4 regions of the Rahnella sp. ChDrAdgB13 genome follow, and region 3 is predicted to be linked to each of the others. Evidence: predicted binding sites of a transcription regulator. Region 3 holds the regulator's gene; each other region holds the start of a gene.

What was found. Region 3 encodes CRP, which controls carbon source genes, mostly activating them, when cyclic AMP is high. Its sites were predicted from a motif close to ATGTGANNNNNNTCACAT; they were not measured.
Region 1: the regulator CRP is predicted to act here: its motif matches at 2,372-2,389, upstream of aaeR (HTH-type transcriptional activator AaeR).
Region 2: the regulator CRP is predicted to act here: its motif matches at 2,070-2,087, upstream of J8X26_RS06450 (YchE family NAAT transporter).
Region 4: the regulator CRP is predicted to act here: its motif matches at 1,582-1,599, upstream of idnD (L-idonate 5-dehydrogenase).

What each region holds. Positions count from the first base shown of each region.
Region 1 covers NZ_JAEMGT010000035.1:33,981-38,171, reverse strand. The annotation lists gene aaeB (p-hydroxybenzoic acid efflux pump subunit AaeB) at 1-963, opposite strand, end outside; gene aaeA (p-hydroxybenzoic acid efflux pump subunit AaeA) at 974-1,909, opposite strand; gene aaeX (p-hydroxybenzoic acid efflux pump operon protein AaeX) at 1,917-2,120, opposite strand; gene aaeR (HTH-type transcriptional activator AaeR) at 2,407-3,345, shown strand; gene tldD (metalloprotease TldD) at 3,400-4,191, opposite strand, start outside.
Region 2 covers NZ_JAEMGT010000017.1:77,716-81,906, forward strand. The annotation lists gene J8X26_RS06450 (YchE family NAAT transporter) at 1,176-1,820, opposite strand; gene adhE (bifunctional acetaldehyde-CoA/alcohol dehydrogenase) at 2,352-4,191, shown strand, end outside.
Region 3 covers NZ_JAEMGT010000012.1:110,503-114,693, reverse strand. The annotation lists gene J8X26_RS05145 (MFS transporter) at 1-181, opposite strand, end outside; gene J8X26_RS05140 (LysR substrate-binding domain-containing protein) at 386-1,297, shown strand; gene J8X26_RS05135 (OsmC family protein) at 1,299-1,706, opposite strand; gene crp (cAMP-activated global transcriptional regulator CRP) at 2,069-2,701, shown strand; gene J8X26_RS05125 (YccS/YhfK family putative transporter) at 2,763-4,191, shown strand, end outside.
Region 4 covers NZ_JAEMGT010000064.1:54,123-58,313, forward strand. The annotation lists gene J8X26_RS16735 (DJ-1/PfpI family protein) at 1-395, opposite strand, end outside; gene idnD (L-idonate 5-dehydrogenase) at 478-1,509, opposite strand; gene J8X26_RS16745 (benzoate/H(+) symporter BenE family transporter) at 1,643-2,845, opposite strand; gene J8X26_RS16750 (helix-turn-helix domain-containing protein) at 2,983-3,549, shown strand; gene J8X26_RS16755 (GNAT family N-acetyltransferase) at 3,578-4,030, shown strand; gene J8X26_RS16760 (GNAT family N-acetyltransferase) at 4,027-4,191, opposite strand, start outside.

The sequences.
Region 1 (4,191 bases), on a different contig from region 3:
ACCTTTCATCAGCAACAGCGCACGGGTCCCTGCCCCGGCCCAGGCGCTGAGCGTCACCAGTACGTTATCGCTGTGCATGCCGGTAATAATCTGGCGCAGCTGTTTCAGGCGACGGTGAACATCCGCAACGGTTTCTGCCGGTTCAGCAAATAACGCTTTCAGCTCGGGAGAAAGCCTTTCCGGCGTGTCCTGCATAATCAGATAGGTTTCACAGGCCTGGGTAATCATGCTCAGCGAGGTGCTGTGCAGCGCCTTCAGACGCTGATTGCAACGCTGCCAGCGCGATGATTCCATCATCAGGCTGCCGCGCATACCGTTTAGCGCTGTGGTGCTTTTGACCAGATTATTCCAGGATTTGTCGATATCTTCTTTGGAGCCGACATTCACGCAAATCCGCATCAGCGCAAACTGATCCAACATCAGCTGACTGACGGCGCGGTCGATATCTTTTTTGATGGAACGCGGAGAAAACAGCAGATCAGCCACGATGGCGCAGCAAATACCGATCACGATTTCGCTGCAACGCTCAACGGCAAACTGCGGTGTCTGTAACGGTGCGCTGGCGGAAGTCACCACGATAATCAGCGCGGTATAACCCGCCAGCCCCAGCGCATAGGAGTTTTCAATGCGCACCAGTGAAGACCACCAGGTGCAGATGCCCGCCCATATACAGCATAAAAGCAGCATCACGACCGGCGCGCGGGCGGTGGCGATAACAATCACCAGAGCCGCGATACAGCCGATAAACGTCCCGATAACGCGCAGGAAACCACGGTGACGAATAGCACCGGCAAAAGGTTCGCCGCCCGCCACCAGCGCAGGGCCGGAGGTCACAATGGCGGCGGTCATGGCCGACCAGCGCGGGGTCTCGAGTTGCAGATAAAACCCGAGAACCAGAGCGCCGAGGATCGCGAACGTCAGCTTGCAGGCAAAACGTATGCGCGGGATAAGTACGCTATTCATCTTTCCGGCCTTAACCAAACTCTCTCAGGCGATGCAGGAGACGAAGGAACGGAGAACCTTCATCTCGTTTACGATCATGACTGCCGGTAATTACGACGGTGGCCGTCGTCCCCGCCGGGTACGGATGCTGCTGGTCTTTATCGTCGAGCACGATTTTCACCGGCACGCGCTGCGCCAGGCGCACCCATTCCAGGTTGCTGTCGATAGTCGCCAGACCATTGGTCGCCGCCGAAGATGAGCTGTTGGTGACCGCAGCAGCGACGCTGTCTACCGTGCCGTGCATAATGCGGTTACTGCCCAGCGGAGTAATTTCCGCACGGTCACCTTTTTTCAGGCCCGGCAATTTAGTTTCTTCCAGATACGCCAGAATGTAGAAAGAGTTTTTCTTCACCAGCGCCACGGCGGTCGAACCCCGGTTAATGTAGTTGCCGGGATGAACCGTGAGGTTAGTGACCCAGCCATCCGCCGGTGCGACAACCACGGTACGCTCTAAATCCAGTACCGCCAGATCGCGCGCGGCCTGCGCTTTTGCCAGCTGATGCTGCGCGGTTTGCAGTACGTTGTTCGCCTGATCAATTTCTTCCTGCGACATTGCCTGAACGCCCAGTTTCACACGGCGTCCGGCTTCGCGTTTTTTCTCGGCGGCCAGCGCCTGATAATAAGCGACGTCAGCACTCGCTTCGTCCAGCGCCTGCTGATAACGCGGCTGGTCAATTTTGAACAGCACCTGACCTTTGGTCACCAGCTGATTATCAATCACCGGCACGTCAGTGATTAAACCGGTCACATCCGGCGCAATCGACACAACGTCAGCGGTAAATTTGGCATCACGGGTCCACGGAGATTCCGTATAGAACGCCCAGGCTCTGAAGATTGCGATGACAGCCAGAACGACAAGAATCAGCGTAATTGCATAACGTATTATTTTTATAGAGAAATTTTTCACAACGGCCTCAGACGAACAAGCGGGAAATCAGGTAAAAAAGACAGCAATATAATGCTGTGTTAAACAAAGCCGGATGCCAGACAAAGTCATAAATACCAGTCGGTTGTAATATCCGCCGGAGCAGGAAAAACACCACCAGCGCCAGCAGTATTTCAAAAAATACCGGTGGAAACGACAATCCGAAAATCACCATTACCGGAAGCAAACTCATCAAAAATTCCTTACATTATTACCAGCAGCAGTGACGGCGGGCAGATCTGCTCGTCCCGCGCACGCATTATTCATTATTTTAGGCAATGCCACGCGTCCCCGGAGATAAATAATTCACTGGGAAGTGCTCAATGAAACTGTGGGGTTGCCAGGGAAGTGTGCGAAGGTAAGCATTGATTCAGGAAATCAGAAACCTGAGTTTTATCGCCCGGACGAGTATATTAGCGTGCTTATTATCAAGTAATCAACGTTCTGTGATCTAAATCACTTTTAAGCCAGAGTTAACAATGGATCGATTAAAACGCATGTCGATATTCGCTCAGGTCGTGGAAAGCGGTTCTTTTACCGCCGCCGCACGACGCCTCGACATGAGCGTTTCCGCCATCAGCCAGACCATTTCAAAGCTGGAAAATGACTTACAAATCAAATTACTAAACCGCAGCACCCGCAGTATCGGCCTGACAGAAGCCGGAAAGCTTTACTATCAGGGATGCCGGAAAATGCTGCATGACGTGCGTGAAGTGCATGAACAGTTGTATGCCTTCAATAACACGCCGACCGGCACTTTGCGCATCGGCAGCTCATCGACAATGGCACAAAATGTTCTTGCTGCCATGACCGCCGAAATGCTCGGCGAATATCCCGGCCTGACGGTGAATCTGGTCACCGGCATTCCCGCGCCCGATTTAATCGCCGACGGGCTGGATGTCGTGATCCGCGTCGGTGCGTTGCAGGATTCCAGCCTGTTTTGCACCCGATTAGGGTCCATGCCGATGGTGGTGTGTGCGGCACGCAGCTATCTGGCGCAGCACGGTACGCCGGAAAAACCTGCCGATATGGTGAATTTCTCTTGGCTGGAATACAGCGTGCGTCCCGACAGTGAATTTGAACTGATCGCACCGGAAGGCATTTCGACGCGCATCACGCCGCAAGGGCGTTTCGTCACCAACGATTCGCAGACCATGATCCGCTGGCTGAAAGCGGGTGTTGGCATTGCGTATGTCCCGCTGATGTGGGTGATTGAGGAAATTAATGCCGGCGAAGTAGAAATTTTATTCAGAAGCTACCAGTCCGATCCGCGCCCGGTGTACGCGCTGTACACGGAAAAAGACAAACTCCCGCTGAAAGTGCAGGTCTGCATTGATTATCTGACGGATTATTTCAAACGGGTGAGTAAGGTGTATCAGGGTTACCGGCAGGGTAAGAAAGTGACGCAGTGGAATTAGGCAGGAAATAAATAGCCTCCCGCAAAGGGAGGCTAATCGCTGAAAAACCTGAGGTTACGCCGTACCGCCCACCGTCAGATTATCCAGCTTCAGGGTTGGCTGACCGACGCCGACCGGAAGGCTCTGACCTTCTTTACCGCACACGCCCACGCCTTTATCGATGGCCAGATCGTTGCCCACCATGGAAATCTGCTGCATCGCTTCGATCCCGGAGCCAATCAGCGTGGCGCCTTTCACCGGTTTGGTGATGCGGCCTTTTTCAATCAGATAGGCTTCAGAGGTGGAGAACACGAATTTGCCGGAGGTAATGTCGACCTGACCGCCGCCGAAATTCGGTGCATACAAGCCGTATTCCACGCTGCTGATAATATCTTCCGGCGTTGATTTCCCGGCCAGCATGTAGGTATTGGTCATACGCGGCATTGGCAGGTGCGCATAGGATTCGCGACGGCCATTACCGGTTGGCGCAACGCCCATCAGACGCGCGTTCAGTTTGTCCTGCATGTAGCCTTTCAGCACGCCGTTTTCGATAAGCACGTTGTATTGCCCCGGCACGCCTTCATCGTCGATGGCCAGCGAGCCGCGCAGGCCTGGCATTGTGCCGTCATCAACAACCGTGCACAGCTCAGAAGCCACGAGTTTACCCATCTGGCCACTGAAGACTGACGTTCCGCGACGGTTGAAATCGCCTTCGAGGCCATGCCCGACCGCTTCGTGCAACAGCACGCCCGGCCAGCCCGCGCCGAGTACCACAGGCATGCCGCCCGCAGGTGCCGCAACGGCGGTCAGGTTCAGCAACGCCATACGCACGGCGTCACGGGCGAAGGCTTCTGCGCGCACTTCACC
Region 2 (4,191 bases), on a different contig from region 3:
TTTATTTAACTCCAATTTTTATTATGAACTTGCACGCCCGGGTGCAAGATAAACCCTTGCTGGGTCAATGGGTTTCAAAAGCAGGAACGAATTGCTCGAGAAAGGCCCCCCATGTAGTACCACCCGCAGATGGCTGTCCCCTATTACTGCATGTTGCTACATCTCAGGTTTGATGAAACGTCAGGCTGTATTCGCCGTGCGGTTTCCGGGATCGTTAAGGATGATCCCACTCCATTTGATAACCCCGTACGTAACTTCACAATGTTCAGTCGCACACCAGGCAATCACATTCTGTTATTTCTGTACTTCACCCGATTATTTTCTTTTAACCCGGATTAAGGCGATAGAAAATCCGTCGCAGTTAAGCGCTGTCATTCATTTTAATCAGAAGAAGTACTGAAGATTTGTTTTGTTGAATCGGGAGAGTCAACGCAAGGTTGTTAATTGTCGTCATCTCAATGCCTGACTTTCTTTTCACGGAAAGCGAGCGAGGATAATTTTGTGATACGCATGATGACACGACACTCTCCAAAACAAATGAAATTGCTTCAATCTCTCTACGCCTGGCAAGATTCATTCTCACTCAGAGCATGACTCTAAACAAAATTCCATTTTTGAAGACGATTTGAAAATTATCAGAAGCCTGATACGGGCGCCAATAAATTTTGCAAATTTGTTACGTAATTCTCTTTTATGCGTTAAGCGTGCCGGAAGGACACCCGCGACCTCACATCAGAAATAGCACTTAACCCATTGTTATATGTTGAGTTAATACGGTATTTCTCACACTTTTTTGTAAAGACGGTTGTTCAGGAATTGCTCTGACACAATCAGTTAACAATCGGATGATTTCAAGGATAAAGCGCTGTTAACTGCTGTGTTAACACTAATAACATCTCGGTACGGCCTGCACAAGCCTTACAGAATGATGTGGGTAAATTAACGGCAATACGGGCAATAAATAACGGTATTTAGCGAAGAATTAGCTAAGTTTATTAGAATAAATGGAGACTTGGATTAAAAAGGAAGGTGAAATGTAGATTTACGCCACATTAGGGTGCAAATGCTCTCAATTAAGTCATTAGCTGCACTATAATAATGCACAGGATTATAAGAAGGAGTAATAATTCTCACGGATAAGGTTAATGTATCCGCGAGAATTTGCAGGCTAAGAATCAGAGCAAACCGGGGAAAATAGCTTTAATACCGGTGACGATAAACTCAATACCGAGTGACATCAGTAAAAGACCCATGATACGGGTAATGACGTTGATGCCGGTTTGCCCTAACAGGCGGACTAATAAAGGTGCCGCACGGAACAGCAGCCAGCAACAGAATGCAAAGAAGATGATTGCAACGGTCAACCCCAGCAGATTCTGCCAGCCGTTGTACCGTGAACTCCAGACAATCGTCGAGCTTATCGCACCCGGTCCGGCCATCAGCGGCAAGGCCAGCGGAACCACGCCTACATTTTCACGGATTGCCGTTTCTGATTTCTCCTGCTTGTTCTGCTTATCTTCACCCAGCTTTCCGCTGATCATCGACATCGCTATCGTCACCACCAGGATCCCGCCGGCAATACGGAACGAATCAATGGAAATCCCGAACAGGTGCAAAATCGCGTCGCCAAGGAAAAGCGCCGTCGACAAAATAATGGCCACTGACAGGTTGGCTGTCATGTTGGTCTTATTACGTCCCGCCGCTGCCTGATAGCTGGTCATGCTGATAAAGACCGGCAAGATCCCTACCGGGTTGACCAGTGCAAACAGGCCGACGAAAAATTTGATATACCCTGAAAAATCTAATAAAGATTGGCTCACGCAGAACTCCGCACAAATATGCCAGCAGAAGAAGGTTTTGATGGGCGCTAATGTACTGGAATCCCCGTAAAGGCGCCACGCCGTTTCATAGTTTTTATCACCAGATTTAGAAATAAAGGCAGTGAATAAGGCTTTTGTTAAAAATGAGTTTTTTTATTGATAACTTTAGCTACTAAACTGTATTATCCATGGGTAAATTTGATAATCATTCTCAACAACACACTGCTGAATGGTGTCAGCATCGGTATTCAGTGATCCAGATCAAATTCACCTTGCCTACAAATAGGTAAGCTCAGTACATAGTCACTCAGCGTTACTTGAAGACAAAACGTTCAGTGATAGAGGCGATTTAAAAGATATCGACTTTACCCGGTGCTTCACAACTGAAAGCTCTTTGAGCAAATAAAGAGACAAAGACAACACATTGAGATCTTTAGCATTAATTAGTTTCTCACGGTGACTGATAGCAGGTCTATACTAGTCTTTGGCAGATTATTTACTAAAAGAGTTTAACTTTATCAGGAGAGCATTATGGCTGTAACAAATGTCGCTGAACTAAACGCACTCGTAGCACGAGTCAAGAAGGCACAGCGCGAATATGCCAACTTCAGTCAAGAACAAGTAGATAAGATTTTCGCTGCCGCCGCCCTGGCTGCTGCCGATTCTCGAATTCTCCTTGCCAAACTGGCTGTTGAAGAATCCGGAATGGGTATCGTCGAAGACAAAGTGATCAAAAACCACTTCGCCTCTGAATATATCTACAATGCTTACAAAGATGAAAAGACCTGTGGCATTCTGGGTCAGGATGATACTTTCGGTACCATCACTATCGCTGAGCCAATCGGCCTGATCTGCGGTATTGTTCCAACCACCAACCCAACTTCTACTGCGATTTTCAAAGCGCTTATTAGCCTGAAAACCCGTAACGGCATCATCTTCTCCCCGCACCCACGTGCAAAAAATGCGACCAACAAAGCTGCTGATATCGTGCTGCAAGCCGCTATCGCTGCAGGTGCACCAAAAGACATCATTGGCTGGATTGATGAACCAAGTGTAGAACTGTCTAACCAATTAATGCATCACCCTGACCTGAACCTGATTCTGGCAACCGGTGGTCCTGGCATGGTTAAAGCCGCATACAGCTCTGGTAAACCAGCGATCGGTGTAGGTGCAGGTAACACCCCAGTTGTTGTTGACGAAACTGCCGACATCAAACGTGTTGTCGCTTCTGTTCTGATGTCTAAAACCTTCGATAACGGCGTAATCTGTGCTTCTGAACAGTCCATTATCGTCGTTGATTCTGCTTATAACGCAGTTCGTGAACGTTTTGCTTCCCACGGCGGCTACATGCTGCAGGGCAAAGAGCTGAAAGCGGTTTCTGATATCATCCTTAAAAACGGTGGCCTCAACGCTGCTATCGTAGGTCAGCCAGCAGTGAAAATTGCTGAAATGGCCGGCATCAAAGTTCCTGCTAACACCAAAGTGTTAATCGGCGAAGTCAGTGTTGTTGACGAATCTGAACCGTTTGCACACGAAAAACTGTCCCCTACCCTGGCAATGTACCGCGCTAAAGATTTCGAAGATGCGGTAAACAAAGCTGAGAAACTGGTAGAAATGGGCGGTATCGGCCACACATCTTGTCTGTACACAGACCAGGACAACCAACCAGAACGTGTGAACTATTTTGGCAACAAAATGAAAACCGCACGTATCCTGATCAACACCCCGGCTTCACAGGGTGGTATCGGTGACCTGTATAACTTCAAACTTGCTCCGTCTCTGACGCTGGGTTGCGGTTCATGGGGTGGTAACTCCATCTCTGAAAACGTCGGTCCTAAACACTTGATCAACAAGAAAACTGTAGCGAAGCGAGCAGAAAACATGTTGTGGCATAAACTTCCGAAATCAATCTACTTCCGCCGTGGCTCACTGCCAATCGCGCTGGAAGAAGTGGCAACGGATGGAGCGAAACGCGCTTTCATCGTGACTGACCGTTACCTGTTCAACAACGGCTATGCTGACCAGATCACCAGCGTTCTGAAAGGTCACGGCATTGAAACTGAAGTGTTCTTCGAAGTTGAAGCGGATCCAACTCTGAGCATCGTTCGTAAAGGTGCTGAGCAAATGAATTCCTTCAAACCAGACGTTATCATCGCTCTGGGTGGCGGTTCCCCAATGGACGCCGCGAAGATCATGTGGGTTCTGTACGAACACCCGGACACTCAGTTTGAAGATTTGGCGCTGCGCTTTATGGATATCCGTAAACGTATCTACAAATTCCCGAAAATGGGCGTGAAAGCGAAAATGATTGCCGTCACCACCACTTCCGGTACAGGTTCTGAAGTGACTCCGTTCGCTGTTGTCACCGACG
Region 3 (4,191 bases):
CGGGGATCTGAAACAGCGAATAGGCCAGGAAGAAAATGCCGGTGATGTAACCCAGCTGCTCTGGTTGCAGGTTAAATTCGCGCTCAATCGGCAGCAGCGCGAACCCCATTACTGTTTTGTCGATATACACCACCGCATAACCGACGAACAGCAGGAAGATCATCAGGGAACGACTTTTCATAGCGGATATCCCTTTTTGTTATCACCGCGTCAGAAGTTCTCACTGTCGGGCGAAAAGTAAAATGCGACATGCATCACGTAATCAACTGAATAACAACGTATTATTTATTCCAAATCTGAAGCTATCAGCTTTACAGGTTTGCCATAAGATGCAATTTTTGGGCGGGTGATGCTTTTTACTGATAGGGCTTTCAAGCGAGGCGACATGCGTTATTTACCGAAATTGCAGCAACTCAAGGTTTTCCAGCAGGTTATCCGCAGCGGCAGTATTCGCGGCGCGGCGCGGGCGATGAATCAGTCGCAGCCCGCGGTCAGTAGAACCTTGCGGGAACTGGAACAAACGCTTGAAACTCAGCTTATCGTGCGCGGCAATCAGGGCATGGCGCTGACGGAAACCGGCCGTGCCTTTGCGCAGCGCATGCAGTTTATTCTCGAAGAACTTGAACGCGCGGCGGATGAGATCCGGCAGATTAATCAGTATTCGCAGGGTTCGGTGGCTATCGGGTTTTCATCACTGCTGGCGCTGACGGTATTTCCGGCCCTTAGTGAAGCGTTCAAAACGCAATTTCCCCAGTCCAAACTGCTGATTAAAGAAGGCCAGCTTTCGACGCTGTTACCGGCGCTGCGTGAAGGGAAACTCGATTTTGCCGTCGGGACCGCCGGGCCGGGTTTTCCGCTGGAAGATTTGGTGCGTGAGCCGCTGTTTAGCGCCCCTTTTGGTGTGATTGCGCGGCAAGGCCATCCGCTGGCAGATGCCACCACGCTCGACGAATTGCAGTGCGCGCGCTGGGTGTTGCCGGAAACGGATATGGGTTACTACCAGCAGATTCAGCTTTCGATGAACGGCTTTAACGCACCAGCCGGGGAAACGCCGGTAAGAACGGATTCGGTAGTGTGCGGGCTGAATATGGTGTTGCAGTCGGATTATCTGACGATTGTGGCGAAGGCCATGCGCGCGCCGTTCGGCTTACAGGACAGGCTTTGCCTGCTCAATATCGATACGCTGCCGGAAGCGGAATATTGCGTGCTCTATTCGCAGAAATCGCCGCTGACGTTTGCCGCGCGGCGATTTCTGGATTTACTGCGAAGTCAGTGCCAGTCGTATCACTGGTCGTGACTTATTCGGCGTTCACTACTTCAAAACTGTGGGTGATTGTCGCGGCTTTGCCCAGCATCAGGGAAACGGAGCAATATTTTTCCGCAGACAGGCTGACTGCGCGTTCCACAATTTTATCCGTCAGGTCTTTGCCGGTGACGATGAAATGCAGGTTGATGTGCGTGAACAGACGCGGTGCTTCTTCGCGGCGCTGAGACGTCAGTTTCACTTCGCAGTCACGCACGTCGTTGCGGCCTTTTTGCAAAATAGACACTACATCAATCGCGCTGCAACCGCCCGCCGACATCAGCAACATTTCCATCGGGCTCGGGGCTTTGTCGCCCGCATTACCATCCATTGTGATCTGATGGCCCGACGCTGACTCACCTAAAAACGTCAGCCCTTCTACCCATTTTACGCGTGCGTGCATGTGCTCTTCTCCCGGTGGATAAATTCGTCAAATTTTCCCCTCAGACTACCCTTTCACCCAAAAACTGGCAACGTAACCCGATCGCCATCATGCTGAAGCGAGACAACAGAAGACAGCATTGCAAACCTGTGTTACAAACAAAGCCGAAACATACTTTCCAGTAAATTGCGGTGACGGTTTTTGCGGTTTAAGAACAGAACCCACGGTGTTAACAGCAATAATCAGGCTGTTTCACTCCGACATCCGCTTGCAGCATTTCTGGGGAGTTATATGCTGAAAGGGCGCTTTTTAAAGTAAGTGCCGTACAGGGAACTCTGAGCCCTGTGATTTTGGGCAGCGATAACAACAGAGGATAATAGCAAATGGTTCTCGGCAAGCCACAAACAGACCCGACTCTCGAATGGTTCCTGTCTCACTGTCATATACATAAGTATCCTTCTAAAAGTACGCTGATTCACCAAGGTGAAAAAGCCGAAACGCTGTACTACATCGTGAAAGGGTCGGTTGCCGTCCTGATTAAAGATGAAGAAGGCAAAGAAATGATACTGTCATACCTTAACCAAGGTGACTTCATCGGCGAGCTGGGACTCTTCGAAGAAGGGCAGGAACGCAGTGCCTGGGTGCGTGCTAAAACTGCCTGCGAAGTGGCTGAAATTTCTTATAAAAAATTCCGCCAGCTGATTCAGGTAAACCCGGATATTCTGATGCGTCTTTCCGCGCAGATGGCAAACCGTCTGCAAGTGACGTCAGAGAAAGTCGGCAATCTTGCCTTCCTCGACGTAACAGGCCGTATCGCGCAAACTTTGCTTAATCTGGCTAAACAGCCTGATGCAATGACCCATCCGGACGGGATGCAAATCAAGATCACCCGTCAGGAAATCGGCCAAATCGTCGGTTGTTCACGTGAAACAGTCGGACGTATTCTCAAAATGTTGGAAGATCAAAGCCTGATCTCCGCACACGGTAAAACGATTGTCGTTTACGGCACACGTTAATCCCTCAGAAATTGGCGCGACAGCTAACTGTCGCGCCTTTTTTATGGGCTAAGCTTTATCCATGACGCTATGGCGAAGACTGTTCTATCATCCCGAAGTTAACTACGCGCTGCGCCAGACGCTGGTGTTGTGCCTGCCTGTTGGCATTTGCTGGCTTTTTGGCAATCTGCAAATGGGTCTGCTGTTTTCCCTGTGCCCGGCCTGCTGCAATGTCGCGGGTCTGGATACGCCACACAAACGCTTTTTCAAACGTCTGATGGTCGGCGGCACGCTTTTTGCCCTGAGCAGCATTCTGCTGCAAGTGATGCTGGAAAGCTGGCACATTCCCCTGCCGCTCATCATGCTGTCGCTGGCGTTACTGCTGGGCGTGACCGGTGAAATCAGCCCGCTGCATGCGCGTCTGTTGCCCGGTGCGCTGGTGGCGACCATCTTCACGCTGAGCATGGTGGGTCTGCGCCCGATGTGGCAAGCTCCGGCGCTGTTCGCCGCAGGCACCGCCTGGTACGGTATCTTTAACTGGGCGTGGTTTCGTATTTCAAAAGAACAACCGATGCGCGAAACCCTCAGCCAGCTCTATCTGCAACTGGCAGATTACTTCGAGGCGAAATACAGCCTGCTGACGCAACACACCGATCCTGAAACCGCGCTACCGCCACTGCTGGCGCGTCAGCAACAGGTTATCGATCTGATTGCCCTGCTTTATCAGCAACTGCACATGCTGCCGCAACACGGACATCATCATCACCATAAGCGACTGTTCCAGCGTTTTCAGGTCGCACTCGATTTGCAGGAACACATCACGGTGAGCCTGCATCAGCCGGAAGAAGTGCAAAAGCTGGTGGAAGAAAGCCACGCCGAAGCGGTTATACGACGTAATGCGCAGGTGATCTCCGCCCGTCTGCGGGTCATCGCTGATGACATTCTTTATCACCGTTTATCCGGGCGATTTACGATGGCCAACGAACTGGCCGCGCTGGAGAAAATAGCCGCGCGCAATCCGGAGAATCCGGTCGGTCAATTTTGCTATTACCATTTCAGCCGCATTGCGCGTTTATTGCGGACACAACGTCCGCTGTACCGACGCGATCTGATGAACACTCAGCCCCGCTTACCTTTCTGGCCGGCGTTGAAAAGTTATCTTTCCTTTAAATCGGTCGCGCTGCGCAATGCTGCCCGGCTTGGCATCATCCTGGCGATTGGCAGCAGCCTTGGTCTGTTTTTCAATCTGCCCAAGCCCTACTGGATTTTGCTGACCATCATGCTGGTCAGCCAGAACGGCTATAACGCCACGCGCGTACGTATCCAGCACCGTGCGCTGGGGACGCTGGCCGGATTACTGATTGCATCCGGATTGCTGAAGCTGGAATTACCCGAAAGCACCACGTTGCTCTGCATGCTGCTGATTACTTTGTTGTCCTACACGGTTTTACGCAAAAACTACGGGCTGGCAATGGTAGGTATGACAGTGACAGCCGTGTATACCCTGCAAC
Region 4 (4,191 bases), on a different contig from region 3:
TCGCCGGAACAGACATAACGCCGTCCTTTCAGCAGGCCGTTACCGCCCAGAACGCGCGCGGCCGCCGAGCACAGCGGGCAAATCAGTTTTCCAGCTTCGTCATGACGGCGGACAAATTCCACGACATCTTTGCTGGCCGCCAGCGCCACCGAGCCTTCCGGGCCGCCGGGCATCACCACCGCGTCATACAAACGATCGCCCTGTGCGCTCAGCAATTCATTGGCCTGCATCTGAATGCCGTGGTAAGTGCGCAGCGTCAGGCTTTTCTGGCAGGCCAGCGTAGTGACCTGAATTTCCAGCCGCTCGAGAATATCGAGCACAATCACCGCTTCGCCTTCTTCAAATCCGTCGGCCAGCAGCAGCGCGACCTGCTTTTTCGCGTTATCCTTCACCATAATGCAAATGTCCTCTGAGGATGAAAATCGGAGGACATCATAAAATGAAGCGATGTTTTGATATTGTGAATCCGTCAGCAGACTAGAAAACCAGCTGAACTTTCGATGCTTTGGATTTATCCATTGCATAGTCCAGTGCTTCCACCAGACTTTCCTGCGGGAATTCCGCTGACAGTAACGGCATCGGATCGACGGTTTTATTCGCCAGCCATTCCACCGCCGTATTAAATTCCCCGGTGAAACGGAAGCTGCCGACCCAGTTAATTTCTTTGGCAATCAGAATCATCAGCGGGAATTCATTCACCACGGGCCCCATGCCGACCTGCACCAGTGTGCCGCGTGCGCGGGTGACTTCCAGACAGCGGCGGATAGAAGAAGGATGGCCGGAGGCGTCAAAGGAGACATCGAAGAAACCTTTTTCGGCCTGATATTCGCTGAAATCACCCTGCGCGGCGTCCAGCGCTTTGCTTGCGCCAACGGCCAGTGCCAGCGTGCGGCAACGTTCGCTCGGATCCGTTACCACGATTTGTGCTGCACCTTTGGCTTTAGCGGCCAGCACGATCAGGCAGCCAATCGGACCGACGCCGGAAACAAACACCGTTTTGCCGTGAATATCCCCGGCCTGATTGACCGCGTGGATTGCTACCGCAAGCGGTTCGGCGAACACCATCAGCCGGTCGCTGACCTGATTGTCGTAAGGAATACACTGTTCGCTGTCGACGATTTTATATTGCGTAAATGCGCCGTTGATGTGCGGGAAATACATCGCGCTGCCAAAGAATTTCATGGTGGTGCACTGGTTTTCATCACCGGAAAGGCAATATTTGCAGGCCTTGCATGGCTTGCTGGGGTTCAGCGCGACTTTCTGGCCCGGCTGCAAATTTGGGTTGTCAGATTTCTCCACCACACCCACTACTTCATGCCCGAGCACCATCGCCTCGCGTACTTTGAAATCACCGACGGCACCGTGTTCGTAGTAATGCAGGTCGGAACCGCAGATGCCGCCACGGGTGATTTTTACCAGCGTGCCCTGGCCTGTGTAGTCGATGGTCTGGCCGATCACCGAGACGTCTTTTTTCCCGGTTACGACGCAGGATTGAGTGGCAATTGTCATGGAATTCTCGCTCTTTAAAGGGGGCATTTTTGGCCTGATGGCTCCCAGTAAAGAGCGTTTGGACGGCGGAAAATGTGACCACCGTCACTTTGTTTCGTGTTACGAAAACCTGTTACCCATAACTTGAACGGACTCAACCTTTCGCGGGCGGTTGCGCCTTGTTACGCGCAGGAATACTGAGGATCAGATGCGAGATCACGCCGCCGGTTAAGCCCCAGAACGCCGAACCCACGCCGAGTAATGTCACGCCGGACGCGGTGATCAGAAACGTGATAATCGCTGCGTCACGCTGACGTTCATTTTCCAGCGCCCGGTATAAACTCCCGGCAATAGTGCCGAGCAGTGCCAGCCCGGCGATAGTATGAATAAGCGCGGGAGGTAGCGCGGTAAACACCAGGCCGATCGAACCCCCAAACACACCGGCAATCAGGTAGAAAATCCCGGCGGAGACGGCGGCCATGTAGCGCTTTTTCGGATCCGGGTGGATATCTTCACCCATACAAATTGCGGCGGTAATGGCGGCGATACAAACGGTAAATCCGCCGAACGGTGCCAGAATTAACGCGGTGAGCGCGGTCCACGAAATCAGCGGCGAAACGGGCAGGTGATAGCCGTGCGCTTTCAGCGTGGCGATACCTGGTGCATTTTGTGACGCCATGGTCACCACGAAAAACGGAATGCCGATGCCGATAATGGAAGGCCACGTAAAATGCGGCATCACAAATGCCGGCGCGGCAAACGTCATGGTCTGGCCGTGCAGCGCAATATCACCTTGTAAGCCGGCGACGATCAGCCCGGCAATCAGCGCAAGCACCACCGCATAGCGTGGCAGGGCGCGTTTCGCCAGCAGATAAACCAGACACATCGTGCCCGCCAGCGCGAAATTACTTTGCAGCGAGGTAAACGCATTCAGCCCGAAACGCAGCAGAATGCCGCCCAGCATCGCAGCCGAAAGCGCCTGCGGAATGTAATGCATCAGTCTGGCGAACAAGCCGGTCACGCCGCACAGCAGGATCAGACCGGTGGCAAATACAAACACGCCAATGGCCTCGTTAATCGACGTGCCGGGCAGACTGGTGACGAGTAACGCTGCGCCGGGCGTCGACCATGCGGTCACGACCGGCGTGCGGTAATACAGCGAAAGTCCGATGCTCGTCACGCCCATTCCCAGACCCAGCATGCTCAGCCAGCCACCGATTTGTGGCGCGCTGGTACCCGCCGCTTCAGCTGCCTGAAAGATAATTGCCGCGGAGCTGGTATAGCCGACTAAAACTGCGACAAATCCGGCTATCACCGCCGAAAAAGTGACATCCTGCAAACTGATACGCATGGTCATTTGTGAAAATCCTTCGGGTTAGCGGACGCTGGCGGTATGCTGTTGTGCGTTATAGCGCACATATGATGCGCTCAAGATATCACTGTGCGTTATAACGCACAATCGCGATGAACGATCATCGTCGCAGAGGAGACACAATGCAGGAACTTACCCGCCATATTGGCAGTCAGCTGAAAGCCGTGCGCAGCGAACGCGGATGGAGTCTCACTCAGGCGGCAGAAAAAACCGGCGTCAGTAAGGCCATGCTCGGGCAAATTGAACGCGGCGAATCCAGTCCGACCGTGGCGACTTTATGGAAAATCGCCAGCGGGCTGAATGTCTCGTTTTCAGAGTTTCTCGAAACACCGCCGGAGCAATCTGCCGCGCTGCATCGCCACGGGTTGCTGACCACGTTTAACAGCGACACTTCAGGAATGCGCGTCGTGCCGTTATTCCCCTACGACACGACTTTGCGCATGGATATGTTTGTTATCGATCTCGAACCCGGCGGTTGCAGCGAGTCTACGCCTCATGAAGCCGGTGTTATCGAGCATGTGATTGTGATTGAGGGCGAACTGACGCTGACCGTGGATGGCGTGACCCGCGTACTGAGCGCCGGAGAAGCGCTGCGGTTTGCGGCGGATTGCGCGCACGCATACCGCAATAAGAGTGAACATTCCGTGCGTTTCCACGACCTGATACATTATCCGCAGTCCCGCCCGTAACGATTTCATTTACTGAGGAGAATGACCGATGAGCCAGCCGCAAGATGTTGTTATCCGTCCGTTAACGCCTGCCGACCGCGAAGGTTGGGAAAATTTGTGGCGCGGTTATCTGGATTTTTACCAGTCGGAGCTGGATCCGGCGCAGTTTGATTTCACGTTCCGGCGGTTGTCGGATCCTGACTATGACGGCATGTTTGGCTATGTGGCGGAATATCAGGGGAGGCTGGTCGGGCTGGTGAATTGCCTGAATCACGATCACGGCTGGCACATGAATCAGGTGGTGTATTTGCAGGATTTATACGTCGATGAGTCCGCGCGCAAACTGGGTATCGGGCAGAAACTGATTGAAGTGGTCTACGCTCATGCTGACAAAAACGAAAAAGCCAACGTGTACTGGATGACGCAGACCACCAATTACACCGCGCGCCAGCTTTATGACCGCGTGGGTAAACCGACTAACTTTATGAAATACATCCGCTAAAGCGGTTTACGCATATTCATTTTTGTCGTGACATAACCCAGGCTGGCATAAAGTGCCTGCGCGCCGGGATTGCTGGCGAAAACGTTCAGCTCAATCGCCACGCTGCCCAGCTCGCGCAGGTGTTCTTCCATCAGCCGGAACGCCGCGATGGCATGTCCCTG